Regions from separate parts of the Streptomyces sp. NPDC092952 genome, predicted to be linked through region 4. Evidence: riboswitches for the same ligand, from Rfam matches in the RefSeq annotation. Region 4 holds a riboswitch; each other region holds the start of a gene.

Region 1 (4,114 bases), on a different contig from region 4:
ACCGGTACAAGTTCGTGGCGCGGCTCAAGCGGCCCATCGACTGAGCCCGGCGGACGGGAGGCCATTTCCGGCCACCTCTTCCCCCGCCACCACCCCCGGGGCCCCTGTGGAGCACACCACTCCGCAGGGGCCTTTCCGCTGCCCTGGTACGGACCAACTCCCGTACGTATGACGCGATCTCGCACATACGTACCAACCGGTCGGACCGTTGTCGGACCGCAATGCGGACAGGGGGTGACGGTGACCGGAACCTCCCCTAGATTTCCTGCGCATTACAGGGTGATCAGCGAGGGGACGGAGTCGCCGCATGTCCGTGGAACCAGAGGAAAAACCGCCCACCATCACACCGGTCAGAGTGGTCGTCGCGCTCTGCCTGGTCGCGCCGTTCGTGGCGATGCTCTGGGTGGGTTCGTACGCGAAGGTGGACCCCACCTTCATCGGGATCCCGTTCTTCTACTGGTACCAGATGCTCTGGGTGCTGATCTCCACCGCGCTCACGATGATCGCGTACAAGCTGTGGCAGCGCGACCAGCGCGCCCGCAAGGGGGGTGAGCAGGCATGAAGGACGGTGTGAACGGCGTCGCGCTCGGCGTCTTCATCTTCTTCTTCGTGGCCGTCACGGTCATGGGCTTCCTGGCCGCCCGCTGGCGCAGGGCCGAGAACGAGGCCAGCCTCGACGAATGGGGCCTGGGCGGACGGTCGTTCGGCACCTGGGTGACCTGGTTCCTGCTCGGCGGCGACCTCTACACGGCGTACACCTTCGTCGCCGTGCCGGCGGCCATCTACGCGGCGGGCGCGGCGGGCTTCTTCGCCGTTCCGTACACGATCCTGGTGTACCCGCTGATCTTCACCTTCCTGCCCCGGCTGTGGTCGGTCTCGCACAAGCACGGCTATGTCACCACCTCGGACTTCGTCCGCGGGCGGTTCGGCTCGAAGGGGCTGTCGCTGGCGGTCGCCGTCACCGGCATCCTCGCCACCATGCCGTACATCGCGCTCCAACTCGTCGGCATCCAGGCGGTGCTGGACGTGATGGGCGTCGGCGGCGGCGAGAACACGCACTGGTTCGTCAAGGACCTGCCGCTCCTGCTCGCGTTCGCGGTGCTCGCCGCGTACACCTACTCGTCCGGGCTGCGCGCGCCCGCGCTGATCGCGTTCGTCAAGGACGGGCTGATCTACCTGGTCATCGCCGTGGCGATCATCTACATCCCGATCAAGCTGGGCGGCTTCCACGACATCTTCGCCAAGGCCGGCGAGGCGTTCTCCGAGACCAATCCGGCCACCGGCAAACCGCGCGGCGCGCTCGCCCCGGGCGAGGCGGGTCAGTGGGGGTACGCGACCCTGGCGCTGGGCTCGGCGCTGGCACTGTTCATGTATCCGCACTCCATCACGGCGACGCTCTCCAGCCGCAGCCGCAACGTGATCCGGCGCAACACCACGATCCTGCCGCTGTACTCGCTGATGCTGGGCCTGCTGGCGCTGCTCGGCTTCATGGCGATCGCCGCCGGGATCAAGGTGGACAACGGGCAGCTGGCCATCCCGCAGCTGTTCGAGAACATGTTCCCGGACTGGTTCGCGGGGGTGGCCTTCGCCGCGATCGGCATCGGCGCGCTGGTGCCCGCCGCGATCATGTCGATCGCCGCGGCGAACCTCTTCACCCGCAACATCTACAAGGACTTCCTGAAACCCGACGCCACCCCGGAGCAGGAGACCAAGGTCTCCAAGCTGGTGTCGCTGCTGGTCAAGGTCGGCGCGCTGGCCTTCGTCCTCACCATGGACAAGACCGTCGCGATCAACTTCCAGCTGCTCGGCGGGATCTGGATCCTCCAGACGATGCCGGCCCTGGTCGGCGGGCTGTTCACCCGCTGGTTCCACCGCTGGGCGCTGCTCGCGGGCTGGGCGGTCGGCATGGTGTACGGGACGGTCGCCGCGTACGGGGTCGCCTCGCCGACCCAGAAGCACTTCGGCGGTTCGTCGGCGGAGATCCCCGGCATCGGCGAGATCGGCTACATCGGCCTCACCGCGTTCGTGCTGAACGTGGTCGTGACGGTGGTGCTGACCTTCGTCCTGAACGCCATGAAGGCGCCCGCCGGTACGGACGAGACCTCGCCGGCCGACTACACGGCCGACGCGGGCGACCCGGGCGTGCGGGCGAAGCTCCCGCCGGCCACCGCGGGGGCTCCGGGCGGCCACTGACGGGCCGCTTCCCGGCGCCCCGGGAACACCTCCGGCAGGGCCCGTTCCCGGGCTTCCACGGCCCGCTCCCGCCCCTTCCCGAGGGGTGGGGGCGGGCCGTCCGCCGTTCCGGGAGCGATCCGATCCTGCGTCGTACGACACAACATGTGGGGGCTGCCTCATCGGGCGGCCCCCACATGTATGCTCGTCCTCGCTGTCGTCGCAGGGGAATCCGGTGCGAATCCGGAACTGTCCCGCAACGGTGTATCCGGTGCGCTTTTGCGCACTCCGAGCCAGTCCGACGACCTGCCGACAGCGCATCCGGCTCGACCGAACCGGATGCCCAGACGTCCGGGCCTCGCGGTTGGGCCGGTGGACGCCGCGCGGAGTGCTGCCCCGGCCCGGGTGCGTCCTTCGCGGGCTTCCCCCGTGCCCCCGCCGGCCCCGAGCCGAGCGTGGGAGAGCAACACGTGACCATCGCGCCAGCCGATCCGGCTTCAGTCGCCGCGTCCGTCGAGTCCGAGGCAGCCGCACAGGACGGTCCCGGAGCGGCGCTGCTGCGGACCCTGACCGCCCTCACCGCCGATCTGCCCGACACCGACCCCGGCCGGGTCGCCGCCGCCGCCCTGCGCGGCCGCAGCGCGCGGGCGGACGAGGCGGAGCTGCGTTCGCTGGCCACCGAGGCGGCCGCGGGCCTGATCTCCGAGGACCCCGCGTACTCCCGGCTGGCCGCCCGGCTGCTGACCCTCGCCATCGCGGACGAGGCGGCGGGCCAGGGCGCGGTCTCCTTCTCCGCCTCGGTCGCCGTGGGGCACCGCGAGGGCCTGATCGCGGACCGCACCGCCGCCTTCGTCGCCCGGCACGCGGAGGCGCTGGACGCGCTGGTGGGGCAGTCGCTCGCCGACGGCGCGGACGACCGCTTCGGCTACTTCGGGCTGCGTACCCTGCACAGCCGCTACCTGCTGCGCCACCCGCACACCCGCCAGGTCGTCGAGACCCCGCAGCACTTCATGCTCCGGGTGGCGTCCGGGCTCGCCGAGGACGAGTCGCAGCGCGCCCTGGACGAGGTGGCGGCGCTGTACGGGCTGATGAGCCGGCTCGACTACCTGCCCTCCTCCCCCACCCTGTTCAACTCCGGTACCCGGCACCCGCAGATGTCCTCCTGCTATCTGCTGGACTCGCCGCTGGACGAGCTGGACTCGATCTACGACCGCTACCACCAGGTGGCCCGGCTCTCGAAGCACGCGGGCGGCATCGGCCTCTCGTACTCCCGCATCCGCTCGCGCGGTTCGCTGATCCGCGGCACCAACGGGCACTCCAACGGCATCGTGCCGTTCCTCAAGACGCTGGACGCCTCGGTCGCCGCCGTCAACCAGGGGGGCCGCCGCAAGGGCGCCGCCGCCGTCTACCTGGAGACCTGGCACGCGGACATCGAGGAGTTCCTGGAGCTCCGCGACAACACGGGCGAGGACCAGCGGCGCACGCACAACCTGAACCTGGCGCACTGGGTGCCGGACGAGTTCATGCGCCGGGTCGAGGCGGACGGCGAGTGGTCGCTGTTCTCCCCGGCCGACGTGCCCGACCTGGTCGACCTGTGGGGCGACGCGTTCGACGCCGCGTACCGGGCCGCCGAGGCGAAGGGCCTGGCCCGCCGGACGCTCCCGGCCCGCGAGCTGTACGGCCGGATGATGCGCACCCTCGCCCAGACCGGCCAGGGCTGGATGACCTTCAAGGACGCCTCCAACCGGACCGCGAACCAGACCGCCGAGCCGGGCAGCGTCGTCCACTCCTCGAACCTGTGCACCGAGATCCTGGAGGTCACCGACGACGGCGAGACCGCCGTCTGCAACCTGGGCTCGGTCAACCTCGGCGCGTTCGTCACCGGCGGCTCCATCGACTGGGAGCGGCTGGACGCCACCGTCCGCACCGCGGTGACCTTCCT
Region 2 (4,114 bases), on a different contig from region 4:
GGGTTCGGTGGCGTCCCGGTCGTAGCCGAAGCCGCCGCCGTCCAGTTGGGTGCGCGAGAGCCAGCCCTCGGCGGAATCGGCCCGGGAGGTCTCGCCGAACGCGCGCAGGGCCTGGGCGGCGTAGGCGGTGGCGATCACGTCGCCGGTAGTGGCTCCGGTGTAGCCGGGGAAGGAGCCGTCGTCGAGCTGTGTCTTCCTCAGGTAGTCGCGGGCCTTGGTGACGGCGGGCTCCTGGCCGCCCGCCCGGTGCAGGACGAGGGCGATCAGGCCGGTGGTCCCGGCGTCGCCCTCGCAGCGGCCGCCGGGCTGGATGAGGATGCTGGTGATGCCGCCGTCCTTGCACTGCACCTGGGTGAGCCGGGCGACGGAGGCGGTCTCGGGGGTGATGTCGGCGCGGAGCAGGGCCAGTACGGCGCGGGCCTGCTCGTCGGCGTAGGTGATGTGCCGGATGTCCCCCTCGGCGGTGCAGCCCTGGCCGGGGGCGGCGGCGGGGCAGACGTTGCCGGTGAGGTCGGCGATCAGGTCCCGGCCGCCGAAGTCCCGGGGGTCGCGTTCGGTCGACTCGGCGAGCAGGGCGAGCCGGGCCGCGGCGGCCGTGCTCGGGGCCTGGTCCCTGCCGCCGGGGAGGACGTAGTCGTCGACGTGGGCCGCGAGGAAGCCGACGACCTTGTCGAGGGCACCGCTCCTGCCGCGGGCGGCGGCCAGGGCGTACGCGGTCTCCGTGGTGAGCAGGTAGTTCGGGGTGCCGGTGCCCTCGTCGACGATGCGTTCGCCGTCGCTCAGCAGGTCCTGGAGCCAGGAAGCGGCGCCCGCCACGTCGACCCGGCCGGGGGCTCCGGTGGGTCCGCCGCCCGGGTTCGGGGAGGTGCCGCCCTGGGCGCGGACGTCGTCGGGGCTGAAGGTGGGCCGGCCAGTGGTGCCGCCGATGTCGGTGCCGCCGTACACCCAGGCGTCGACGTCACCGTCCTTGAGCTTGCGGTCCATCGCCCCGTACTGGCTGTAGGTCCAGTCGTCCTGGCCGGGCGAGGCGACCCAGTACGACCAGTAGGCGGTCGCCTGCGGGGTCAGGACGCAGTCCTCCTTGTCCGGGGTCGGGTACTGCGTACCGGTGCCGAGGCCGATACGGCAGATGAAGCCGGGGCCGTCGTGCTGGGTCCCGGTGGTGGTGAAGCCGGCGTCGCGGAAGAGCTCGTAGCCGGTGGTGGGGGTGGTGTCGCAGCCGCGCTCGACCTTGCCGCCGAAGGGCGTGAAGTCGACGGCGAGGACGGCCCCCCTGGTCGCGGTGCAGTCCCCGACCGGGGCCGCGGCGGCGGGCAGGCCGGTGAGGAGGTACGCGAGGCAGGACGCGACCAGGACGACCAGCGCGGACAGCACGGCGGCCGGGGCGCCCGGCCGTCTCCGCACGTGTCGTGCACGCCGTATGTGAGTGTCCTCGCACTCCACGGTTCCCATCACGGCCCCTTCGCTGTGTGGCCGAAGCGGGTGGCGGGGAACGTGGCAGCGGCCCCGTCCCGGCGGTGAGCCGCAGGGCGGAGCAGGTCGCACCACGCCGTAGTCCGCGACGGCGTCCGTTGCTGTGGAACACGCTCCAGGCACTCCGGCTCGCCCGACCGGGATCGGGCCTACGGTTGCGGGTCAGCGCCGGACTTCGACCGGCTTCCCCTGGAACAGCTTTGCGTATCAGCCGGATTGGAGCATGCGTTCGTGGGGACCGTCAAGACCGCTCCGTACGATGCGGGTTCACGCCGCTGCGCACAGTGGCCAAGCCGGTCGGACGTCCGGTACTGTCCGGCCCTGCCGAGTGGGGGAACCCGGTGCGACTCCGGGGCTGACGCGCAGCGGTGTGGGGCGGCGACTGCCTTCCCGAGCCCGAATGCCCATACGGCACTGGCTAGTTGGAAGTCGGTCCACGCGTTCCGGACGGCGGCCACGCCCCGTCGTACGCACCCCTCGCGGGGACCGGCGAGCGGGGCCGGCGTCCCTCACCTCTGGAGCACGCCATGCCCCGTACCAGTACCGTCCGCCGCGCCGCGTTCACCGCGGCGGCCGCCCTCGGCGCCTTCGCCCTGACCGCCCTGCCGGCGGCGGCGACCTCGACGCCGGCACAGATCGCCACCTCCACCGCCAACGGTGTCGGATACCTCAAGTCCCTCCAGGGGGCGGATGGTTCGTACGCCGGGTCGGGGCTCTCCAACGAGTGGGCGTTCAGCGCGTTCGCCGCCGCCGGTACGGCCGCGGTGGACGTCATCCCCGGCGGCGACGCGACGAAGAACGCGAGAACGGTCTACCGGAACCTGCTCTCCACCGGTTCCTGGCCCTCGGCCTCCCCGGTCGTCACCGACTACGAGCGCGCCGCGCTGAACGCGTACGCCGCGGGGATCGATCCCGCCCGGGTCTCCGCCTCCCGCAACCTCGTCGCCGACATCTACTCCTACTGGCAGACCGCCGAGCCCGGCTACTTCGGGCCGTCCGCCAACTTCAACGGCACCGTCTTCGCCGCCCTCGCCCTGAACGGCGCCCGGACCACCGCCGACCGGATACGCGTACCCCAGTCCCTGCGCGACGCGATGATCACCCGGATCCGCGCCAACCAGCACGACGACGGCGGCTGGAACTTCGGCAAGGCGGAGGGCGACCCCGCCCAGCTGGCCGCCGAGGGCGACGTCGACATGACCGGGGCGGCCATGGCGGCGCTGTGCGTCTCCGGCGCCCCCGCCACCGACCCCGACATCGTCGAGGCCAGGACGTTCCTGAAGAACAAGCTCGTCGTCAACACCGGCGCCTTCGACGCCATGTACGGGGTCAACACCGACTCCAACGGCTGGGCCGTCTCCGGCCTCAACGCCTGCGGCATCAACGCCCAGACCGGCGACTTCCTCACCTCCAAGGGCAGGACCCCGGTCGACTTCCTGATCGGCCAGCAGTTCAACCCGGGCGGCGGCTTCCGGTACCTGCCCACCGACACCGCCCCGCAGGCGTACGCCTCCATCGACGGACTGCGGGCGGTGGCCGGCGGCGGCTTCACCTCCGCACCGCCCACTCCGGCGACCGCCGGCGCGCCCCGGTGGGTCGGCCAGGCGTCGCTGTCCTCCGGCACCGCGAGCAGGTTCGCGCTGACCGTGGACGACGGCACCGGCTCGCTGAAGGTGTGCTCCGTCACGCTCACCGCGACCGGCGCCACGACCACACTCGGCGCGGTACTGGACGCGGCGGCCGGCGCGGCGGCCCCGTCCGGCTGCGTCACCGGCGTCACCCCGGCCACCGGCACCGGCCCGATCACCGCCCTCAACGGCAGGACCAACAGCGGCTCCACCGTCTGGAAGGCGAGTGTCGACGGCGCCGCGTTCACCACGGCGGCGCGCGAGAGCGCCGTCGCGGTCGGCGACACGATCGCCCTGCGTCTGGGCTCCTGATCCCGGGTCGGGTCCGTCCGGGCCTTCGCCCCCGCCCGACCGGTGGGGGTGGAAGCCCGGATAGACTCGCCCGTATGACCCGATCATCCCGTAATGGCACAAGTGCGGGGATGTGGCGGCGCGAGGCGGGCACCGCGGTGCGCCGGGTGGTGCGAGTCCCGGAGCGGGCGGTGGCGTCCGGGCACACGGGGAGCCCCTTCGCGATCCTCGCCGGGTCGCAGATCCCGTCCGTACCCACGGAGTGGGTGCCGCACGCGCACGACCTGCACGAACTGGTCTGGGTGCGCGGGGGAACACTGACGTCCCGGGTGGAGGACCGCGTCCTCACCGTGTCCGAGGGGCACGGGCTGTGGATGCCGGCCGGGGTGGTGCACGGCGGGCGGACCACGGCGGGCGTCGAGTTCCACAGCGCCTTCTTCGCACCCGACCGCACCCCGGTCGCGTTCGGCTCGCCGACCGCGATCACGATGACGCCGGTCCTGGAGTCCCTGCTGACCCACCTGGCCCGCACGGACCTCGACGCCGGGGCCAGGGCGCGGGCGGAGGCGGTCGTCTTCGACGTACTGCGACCCTCGGAGCGCCAGTTCGCCCTGCGACTGCCCGGCGACCCCCGGATCGACCCCATCGCCGAGACCCTGCTGGACGACCCGGCCGACCCCCGCTCGCTGGACGGGTGGGCGCGGACGCTGGGGATCAGCGAC
Region 3 (4,114 bases), on a different contig from region 4:
TCACCACCGGTGGTCCCCCACCGCCGCGACAGGGCCTCGACCAGGAGCAGCCCCCGGCCGCTCGTGTCGAGACCGGCGGAGGACGCCCGGACCGTGCCGGGGGCGGGCGGGGTCCGGTCGGGGCTCGCGTCCGTCACCTCGACGAGCAGTTCCGGTTCCCCTCCCTGGAGGGTGAGCCGCAGCCGGAAGTCCCGGCCGGGCACCCGTCCGTGCCGTACGGCGTTGGAGGCGAGCTCGGCCACCAGCAGTTGCGCCGTCCGGTTCGCCTCGCTCCCGTGCGGCCAGCCCCAGCGGTGGATCTCCTCGGCCGCGAGACGGCGGGCGAGCCGGGCACCACGCGGGGTGGCCGAGAGCAGGATGCCGAAGTGGCGGGCGGGGGCGCGGTGTTGTCCGGAGGCGGGGCGGGGCTCCGGAGTGGGGGAGGTTTCGCGATTCATGTCACTCAGCGTGTCCACCCGGATCTACGGTGACCAGTAGCGACACCCGTACAGGGCGTGACTGTCCGGGTCTTGTCCGGGTCTGTCCGGGCTGTGTGGCGTTACCCGTTTCCCCAGCGAGGAGTTGAGCATGCACGGATCGGATGTGGAGGTGTGCGAACGTGAGTCTGACGGGGCATTCGGTACAGGCCGGTGACGGAATGGAGCCGCACGACGCCGTCGACGAGGAGTCGACGCTCGTCCTGCGGATGATCGGCCGGACCGTCAAGCGCTGGCGCGACCGGCTGAACATGACCCAGGCCGAGCTGGGGGCGGCCATCGGCTACAGCGAGGAACAGGTCTCCTCGGTGGAACGGGGACGGCGCGCCCCGAGCGCGGCGTTCCTGGAGCGGGCGGACGAGGTGCTCGGGGCGGGCGGCATGATCGCCGCCCTGTGCAAGGAGGCCGAGGAGGCGCGGTTCCCGAAGAAGGTGCGGGATCTGGCGAAGCTGGAGGACCAGGCGATCGAGATCTGCGCCTACGACAACTCCGTCGTCAACGGGCTGCTCCAGACCCAGGAGTACGCCAAGGCGCTGTACGGGATGCGGCGCCCGGCCTTCAGCGAGGAGGAGATCGAGCGGCTCGTCGCCGCGCGGATGGCACGCCAGGAGATCTTCCACCAACAGCCCGCCCGGGTCTTCACCTTCATCATGGAAGAGGTGACGCTCCAGCGCCCCCTCGGGGGCAGAATGGTGATGCGGAAGCAGCTCGAACATCTGCTGGAGTTCGGCCAGCGGCGAGACGTGGAGATCCAGGTAATGCCCACGAATCGCGAGGATCACACAGGTCTCGCAGGGGCGTTCAAGCTACTGCGGCTGGACAACGGGGAGACCGTTGGACACAGCGAGGCCCATCTCATCAATCGACTGTTCTCACACCCCAAAGAGATCCAACTCTTCGAGATCCGCTGTGGCATCATCCGGGCCCAGGCCCTCACCCCGCGTGAGTCGCTGGCCTTCATCAAGAAAGTGCTGGGAGAGATGTAATGACCAACCCCTCGACAGCGAACAGTTCCGTGCTGGAGTGGTTCAAGAGCAGCTACAGCACCAATGACGGCCCGGACTGCGTGGAGGTAGCCGTCGTCCCCGAGACCGTCCACGTACGCGACTCCAAGCAGACCCACGGCCCCCGGCTCGCCTTCGGGCCCCAGCAGTGGACCGCCTTCGTCTCCTACGCCACCCACCACTGACGTACGCGCGCGACGAACGCACCCGCGCCCCGCATCCGGCCTCCCGTCGGGTGCGGGGCGTCGTTGTGTTGTGGCGGCCGGTGCGGGCGGGGTCGTAGGGTGGGCCGTGCAGCTGGTTCGCCCCGTCCGCCAGGCGGGGAGTCGTAAGAGGGAACCCGGTGGGAATCCGGGACTGCCCCGCAGCGGTGAGTGGGAACGACCGCCGTCATACGCACTGGGGCCCGAGACAGGGTCCTGGGAAGCGACGGCCAGTAGGTGTCCGCCTTTGGGCGGGCGAGCCCGCGAGTCCGAAGACCTGCCACTGCCCGCGCGCGTACGACGCGTGCGCGGACATCCCGGTGACCTCGTGGGCGGGTCGGCGTACATATCCGGCGGACGGCCGTGCCCTGTGGCGCGAGGCCGCACCGCGGGACATGCCACTCCTTCGTGCCGCGCGGGTCCTCGGGATCCCAGGGATACGTCTCTCGAAGGAGATCTCCGTGACCGGCAGGACCGCAGCCGCGGCAGCACGGGCGACCGTGTACGGCTACCCCCGTCAGGGGCAGAACCGTGAACTGAAGAAGGCGATCGAGGGTTACTGGAAGGGCCGCGTCACCGCCGACGCGCTCCGTGCCATCGCCGCCGGCCTGCGCCGCGCCAACTGGCGGGAGCTGACCGAGGCCGGCATCCACGAAGTGCCCACCGGCGACTTCTCGTACTACGACCACGTGCTGGACACCAGCGTCATGGTCGGCGCGGTCCCCGACCGGCACCGCACGGCCGTCGCCGCCGACGCCCTGGACGGCTACTTCGCGATGGCGCGGGGAACCCAGGACGTGGCGCCGCTGGAGATGACCAAGTGGTTCGACACGAACTACCACTACCTGGTGCCCGAGCTCGGGCCGAACACCGTCTTCTCCGCCGACTCCACCAAGCAGGTCTGCGAGTTCCGCGAGGCACTGGCCCTCGGGCTGACGCCCCGGCCCGTCCTGGTCGGCCCGGTCACCTACCTCCTCCTCGCCAAGCCCGCGCCCGGGGTGGCCGGCGGCTTCGACCCGCTCACCCTGCTGGACCGGCTGCTGCCGGTGTACGCCGAGGTCCTCGCCGACCTGCGCGCGGCGGGCGCGGAGTGGGTGCAGCTCGACGAACCCGCCCTAGTCCAGGACCGCACCCCGGCCGAGCTGAACGCGGCGGCCCGCGCCTACCGCGACCTGGGCGCCCTCACCGACCGGCCGAAGCTGCTGGTGGCCTCGTACTTCGACCGGCTCGGCGAGGCGCTGCCGGTGCTCGCGAAGGCCCCCGTCGACGGGCTCGCCCTCGACTTCACCGAGGCGGCCGCCGCCAACCTGGACGCCCTGGCCGCCGTCGGCGGGCTGCCCGGGAAGCGGCTGGTGGCCGGGGTGGTCAACGGCCGCAACATCTGGGCCGACGACCTGGAGAAGTCGCTCTCCACGCTCGGCACCCTGCTCGGCCTCGCCGACCGGGTCGACGTGGCCGCCTCCTGCTCCCTGCTGCACGTCCCGCTGACCGTGACCGCCGAGCGGGACCTCGATCCGCAGATCACCCGCTGGCTCGCCTTCGCCCGGCAGAAGACCGCCGAGATCGCCACCCTCGCCAAGGGGATCACCCGGGGAACGGACGCGATCGCCGCCGAACTCGCGGTGAACCGGGCGGCGTTGTCGTCCCGTGCCGGTTCGTCCCTGACCCGCGACCCGGCGGTCCGGGCCCGCGCCGCCGCCGTCACCGAGGCGGACACCCACCGCTCCCAGCCGTACCCCGAGCGGGCCGCCGCCCAGCACGCCCACCTGCGCCTGCCGCTGCTGCCGACCACCACCATCGGCTCGTTCCCGCAGACCACCGAGCTCCGCACGGCCCGCGCCGACCTGCGCGCGGGGCGCATCGACGAGGCGGGGTACGAGGAGCGGATCAGGAACGAGATCCGGGAGGTCGTCTCCTTCCAGGAGAAGACCGGTCTGGACGTCCTGGTACACGGCGAGGCCGAGCGCAACGACATGGTGCAGTACTTCGCCGAGCGGCTCACCGGCTACCTGGCGACGCAGTACGGCTGGGTCCAGTCGTACGGCACCCGGTACGTGCGTCCGCCGATCCTGGCCGGGGACATCTCCCGCCCGGAGCCGATGACGGTGCGCTGGACCTCGTACGCGCAGTCGCTCTCGGACCGCCCCGTCAAGGGCATGCTGACGGGGCCGGTCACCATGCTGGCCTGGTCGTTCGTCCGCGACGACCAGCCGCTCGGCGAGACGGCCCGGCAGGTCGCGCTCGCCCTGCGCGACGAGGTGGCGGACCTGGAGGCGAACGGGACGTCCGTCATCCAGGTCGACGAACCCGCGCTGCGCGAGACGCTGCCGCTGCGCGCCGCCGACCGGCCCGGCTACCTCGCCTGGGCGACGGAGGCGTTCCGGCTCAGCACCAGCGGGGTGCGGCCGGACACCCAGATCCACACGCACAT
Region 4 (4,114 bases):
ACCGGGCTCCAGCAGCGACACGTCACCGCGGAACTTGTTCACCAGGTAGCCCGCGACCAGCGCCTGGTCCTCGGGGGCCAGCAGCGCCGTCGTACCGAAGAACGACGCGAAGACGCCGCCCCGGTCGATGTCGCCGACCACCACCACCGGGAAGTCCGCCGCCCGCGCGATGCCCATGTTCACGATGTCGGTGCGCCGCAGGTTGATCTCGGCCGGGCTGCCCGCCCCCTCGCAGATCACCGCGTCGTACGTGGCCCGCAGTTGCTCCAGGCAGTCGGTGACCGTGCCGAACAGGGCCTCCTGGCGGCCGCCGTGGTAGCCGCGCGCGCTCATCTCGCCGACCGGCTTCCCCATCAGGACGACCTGGCTGGAGCGGTCGCCGCCGGGCTTCAGCAGGACCGGGTTCATCAGCGCGGTCGGCTCGACGCGGGCGGCCTGGGCCTGCATGGCCTGGGCGCGCCCGATCTCGGCGCCCTCGCGGGTGACGAACGAGTTCAACGACATGTTCTGCGCCTTGAAGGGCGCGACCTTCACGCCCCGGCGCACCAGCCAGCGGCAGATGCCCGCGGTGACGACGCTCTTGCCCGCGTCCGAGGTGGTTCCGGCGACCAGCAGTCCGCCGCTCATGCGCTCCTCCGTCCGGTACCGGTCCGCCGAGCGGCGATCCGTCGTGCGGCGAGGCCGGCGCCGAGCCGCCCCGCCACGCACACGCCGAGGGCCAGCGCGCCGACCCGCCGCGACAGCCGCACCGCGCGTTCGATGTCCGCGCCCTCCACGGCCCGGCCGCGCTCCCCGTTGAGCACCGGGCGGTGCTCGACCCGGCCGCCGTACGCGAGGGTCCCGCCCAGCCGTACGCCGAGCGCCCCGGCGAACGCGGCCTCCACCGGGCCCGCGTTCGGGCTGGGGTGCTTGGCGGCGTCGGCCCGCCAGGCGTGCAGCGCGTCCCGGGGGCGTCCCCCGGCGGCCACCGCGAGCAGGGCGGTGAGCCGGGCGCCGGGCCAGCCCGCGAGGTCGTCGAGGCGGGCCGAGGCCCAGCCGTAGCGGCGCAGCCGCGGCGACCTGTGGCCGACCATGGCGTCGAGGGTGTTGACGGCCCGGAACCCGGCCAGCCCGGGGACCCCGCCCACCGCTCCCCACACCAGGGCGCCGACCACGGCGTCCGAGGTGTTCTCCGCCACGGACTCCACCACGGCGCGGGCGATCCGCGGCCCGTCCAGGGACTGCGGGTCGCGCCCGCACAGATGCGGCAGCCGCTCCCGGGCCAGGGCGATGTCACCGGCCTCCAGCGCGCCGCCGATGGCCCGCGCCTCCCGGCCCAGGGAGGTGCCGCCGACGACGGACCAGGTGGTGGCGGCGGTCAGCGCCACGGAGGCGGCGGGGCTGCGGCGTACCGCGCGGGCGGCCAGCGCACCGCCGCCCACGGCGGCTCCGGCGCAGATCAGGGTGTGCAGCGCGCCCCAGCCGCGGTGGTCGTGCCACAGGCGGCGCTCGACGCCCGCCGCGGCCCGCCCGAAGGCGGCGACCGGGTGGCCCCTGCGGGGGTCACCGAGCAGCAGGTCGCCGAGGAGACCGGCGGTGGCGCCGTACGCGAAGATGCGGTCGGCTCGCACGGCTCAGCCGGCCGTCGCGCCGCGGCGGACTCTCGTACGGAAGGCATCGGGGCCTGGGACGGCGGGCGCACGGCGGCCGGGCATGGCGATATGTCCTCACTCAGGGTCCGCGCCCTGGTTCGACGTGACCGGCGACGAGAGTCTCCTGGCTCCCGGATCCGCGGGGCCCCCGGCCTTCCAGCCCGCTCGCGCGCGCCGTGACGTCCGGTGTGGGGGACCGCTCCCCGGTGACAGTGGCGGGACCGCGCCGGATTCGCACCGGCTTCCTCTGCTGTCGCCGTAATTGGCTCCGGCAGTCCACCATGCCCCGCGAAGGCCCGTCAACCTGCCGTTGACCTGCGGCGGGGCAGTGTGCTGAGACGCACATCGGGCCGGACACCCGGGGGTGTCCGGCCCGATGCGGGGCGCGCGGGGCGGGTCAGGCGACGATCAGGAAGATGCCGTACCCGACGGCCGCCGCGCAGAGCGCGAAGCAGGCGTACGCGCCGGCGCGGGCCAGCAGCGGCGAGCCGCCGGAGCCGCCCTGCGCCGCCGGTTCGGCCTGCTTGGAGAGGCCGACGATGCCCAGGGTGAAGAGGCCCACCAGCGCGACGGTGACCACGAGGGAGACACCGAAGACGGAGCCGAGGGCTGCCCAGTCGATTTTCATGCTGATTCCTTAGACGGTCGGTGCGGGACCGGTCAGACGGCGGCGGGCTGCGCCGGGTCCTGAGGGGCCTTGGGCGTGACCGGGACGGCGGTCACGACGACCGCGGCCGGGGCGGCGGCCTGGGCCGCGGTGGTGGGCGGCGGGCTGACGGCGGCGATGGCCGTGGTGACGACACCGGCGGGCTCGGCGGGGACCGGGGCCGGGGCCTCGGCGCCCGCCGGGGCGACGTCGTCGTGGCCGACCGGCTTGCGGCGGGAGAGCAGCCAGATCGAGCCGGAGCCCAGGATCAGCAGGGCCGCGACGACGACGACGCCCCAGGTGCCCTGCTTGGTGAGCAGCTCCGCGCCCGCGCCGACCAGACCGGCGGCCGGCAGGGTCAGGCCCCAGGCGACGAACATCCGGGTGGCGGTGGACCAGCGGACCACACCGCCCTGGCGGCCGAGGCCCGCGCCCATCACGGCGCCGGAGCACGACTGCGTGGTGGAGAGCGAGAAGCCGAGGTGCGAGGAGGCCAGGATGACCGTGGCCGCGCTGGTCTGGGCGGCGAAGCCCTGCGGCGGCTTGAGGTCGGTGAGGCCGCTGCCCATGGTGCGGATGATGCGCCAGCCGCCCAGGTAGGTGCCGAGCGCGATGGCCAGACCGGCGGAGACGATCACCCAGACCGGCGGGTTGGCCCCGGGGTGCAGGACCCCGCCGGTGACCAGGGCCAGCGTGATGATGCCCATGGTCTTCTGCGCGTCGTTGGTGCCGTGGGCGAGGGAGACCAGCCCGGCCGAGGCGATCTGGCCGGCCCGGTAGCCCTTGGCGGTGGCCTTCTCCTGGGCCTCGTCGCGGATCTTCCCGCCGATCCGGTACGTCAGCCGGGTGGCCAGCAGCGCGGCGAGACCGGCGACGATCGGGGCGGCGACCGCGGGGAGCAGCACCTTGGTGACGACGGTGCCGCCGTTGACCGACGACCAGCCCGCCGACATCACGGCCGCGCCGATCAGGCCGCCGAACAGGGCGTGCGACGAGCTGGAGGGCAGCCCGACCAGCCAGGTCAGCAGATTCCACAGGATGGCGCCGACGAGTGCCGCGAAGATCACTTCTGTGCGCAACCCGTCCTCGTTGACGATCCCGCCGGAGATCGTCTTGGCGACCTCCACCGACAGGAACGCGCCGACGAGATTGAGAACGGCGGACATGGCCACCGCGGTCTTCGGTCTGAGTGCACCGGTCGAGATGGTGGTCGCCATCGCGTTCGCGGTGTCGTGGAAACCGTTCGTGAAATCGAACACTAGAGCTGTCACGATCACAATCGCGAGGAGCAGCGTGATGTGTTCCATTTACCCAGGCAATCGTTCGACGTCATTGGCATGTGGACCGTAGGCAACCTGGGTAAACGGAAGATGAACTGGGGAGGGCACTGTGGTGACTCCAACCGGAGTCACAGCGTTCCGTTTCTGCTCGGGGCGCGTTCCCCCGGAAGAGTGGAAGGCCTCGGTCCGCCCGGCCGTGTACCCATCGCTCCCCAGGGCTGACAGGATCTGCACATGAGCGATCAGCTTCGGCGCATGAGCGATCAGCAACGCGACGCGATCGGACAGGCCTGGGACGGGGTCGTCGCCACCGCGCGGCGGACGGCGGTCGAAGGGCTCGTCGTCGGGACGTCGGGGAACGTGTCGGCCCGGGTCGGCTCCACCATCCTGGTCACCCCCAGCGGAGTGCCCTACGACCGGCTGCGCCCCGAGGACGCCGTGGGCGTCGATCCGGAAGGCAACCGCCTCTTCGGCGACCTGGTCCCGACCAGCGAACTCCCGCTCCACCTCGCCGTCTACCGGAACACGGACGCCGCCGCCGTCGTCCACACCCACGC

What was found. Region 4 has a riboswitch for cobalamin ahead of ACIQGQ_RS16390 (cobalamin biosynthesis protein). Riboswitches for the same ligand answer to the same signal wherever they lie in the genome.
Region 1: linked by a shared signal. The riboswitch ahead of ACIQGQ_RS29620 (ribonucleoside-diphosphate reductase subunit alpha) and the one ahead of ACIQGQ_RS16390 (cobalamin biosynthesis protein) in region 4 are both predicted to bind cobalamin.
Region 2: linked by a shared signal. The riboswitch ahead of ACIQGQ_RS24835 (prenyltransferase/squalene oxidase repeat-containing protein) and the one ahead of ACIQGQ_RS16390 (cobalamin biosynthesis protein) in region 4 are both predicted to bind cobalamin.
Region 3: linked by a shared signal. The riboswitch ahead of metE (5-methyltetrahydropteroyltriglutamate--homocysteine S-methyltransferase) and the one ahead of ACIQGQ_RS16390 (cobalamin biosynthesis protein) in region 4 are both predicted to bind cobalamin.

The regions. Positions count from the first base shown of each region.
Region 1 is NZ_JBIVPT010000016.1:154,386-158,499, forward strand. Features, by position in the region: gene ACIQGQ_RS29605 (GntR family transcriptional regulator) at 1-44, shown strand, start outside; gene ACIQGQ_RS29610 (DUF3311 domain-containing protein) at 308-562, shown strand; gene mctP (monocarboxylate uptake permease MctP) at 559-2,193, shown strand; cobalamin riboswitch at 2,357-2,501, shown strand; gene ACIQGQ_RS29620 (ribonucleoside-diphosphate reductase subunit alpha) at 2,643-4,114, shown strand, end outside.
Region 2 is NZ_JBIVPT010000011.1:110,255-114,368, forward strand. Features, by position in the region: gene ACIQGQ_RS24835 (prenyltransferase/squalene oxidase repeat-containing protein) at 1-1,452, opposite strand, end outside; cobalamin riboswitch at 1,570-1,707, opposite strand; cobalamin riboswitch at 1,805-1,879, shown strand; gene ACIQGQ_RS24840 (hypothetical protein) at 2,001-3,413, shown strand; gene ACIQGQ_RS24845 (helix-turn-helix domain-containing protein) at 3,524-4,114, shown strand, end outside.
Region 3 is NZ_JBIVPT010000011.1:84,334-88,447, forward strand. Features, by position in the region: gene ACIQGQ_RS24710 (ATP-binding protein) at 1-437, opposite strand, end outside; gene ACIQGQ_RS24715 (helix-turn-helix domain-containing protein) at 638-1,462, shown strand; gene ACIQGQ_RS24720 (DUF397 domain-containing protein) at 1,462-1,665, shown strand; cobalamin riboswitch at 1,810-1,962, shown strand; gene metE (5-methyltetrahydropteroyltriglutamate--homocysteine S-methyltransferase) at 2,145-4,114, shown strand, end outside.
Region 4 is NZ_JBIVPT010000005.1:528,434-532,547, forward strand. Features, by position in the region: gene ACIQGQ_RS16385 (cobyric acid synthase) at 1-627, opposite strand, end outside; gene ACIQGQ_RS16390 (cobalamin biosynthesis protein) at 624-1,610, opposite strand; cobalamin riboswitch at 1,749-1,880, opposite strand; gene ACIQGQ_RS16395 (hypothetical protein) at 2,029-2,259, opposite strand; gene ACIQGQ_RS16400 (anion permease) at 2,292-3,584, opposite strand; gene ACIQGQ_RS16405 (class II aldolase/adducin family protein) at 3,813-4,114, shown strand, end outside.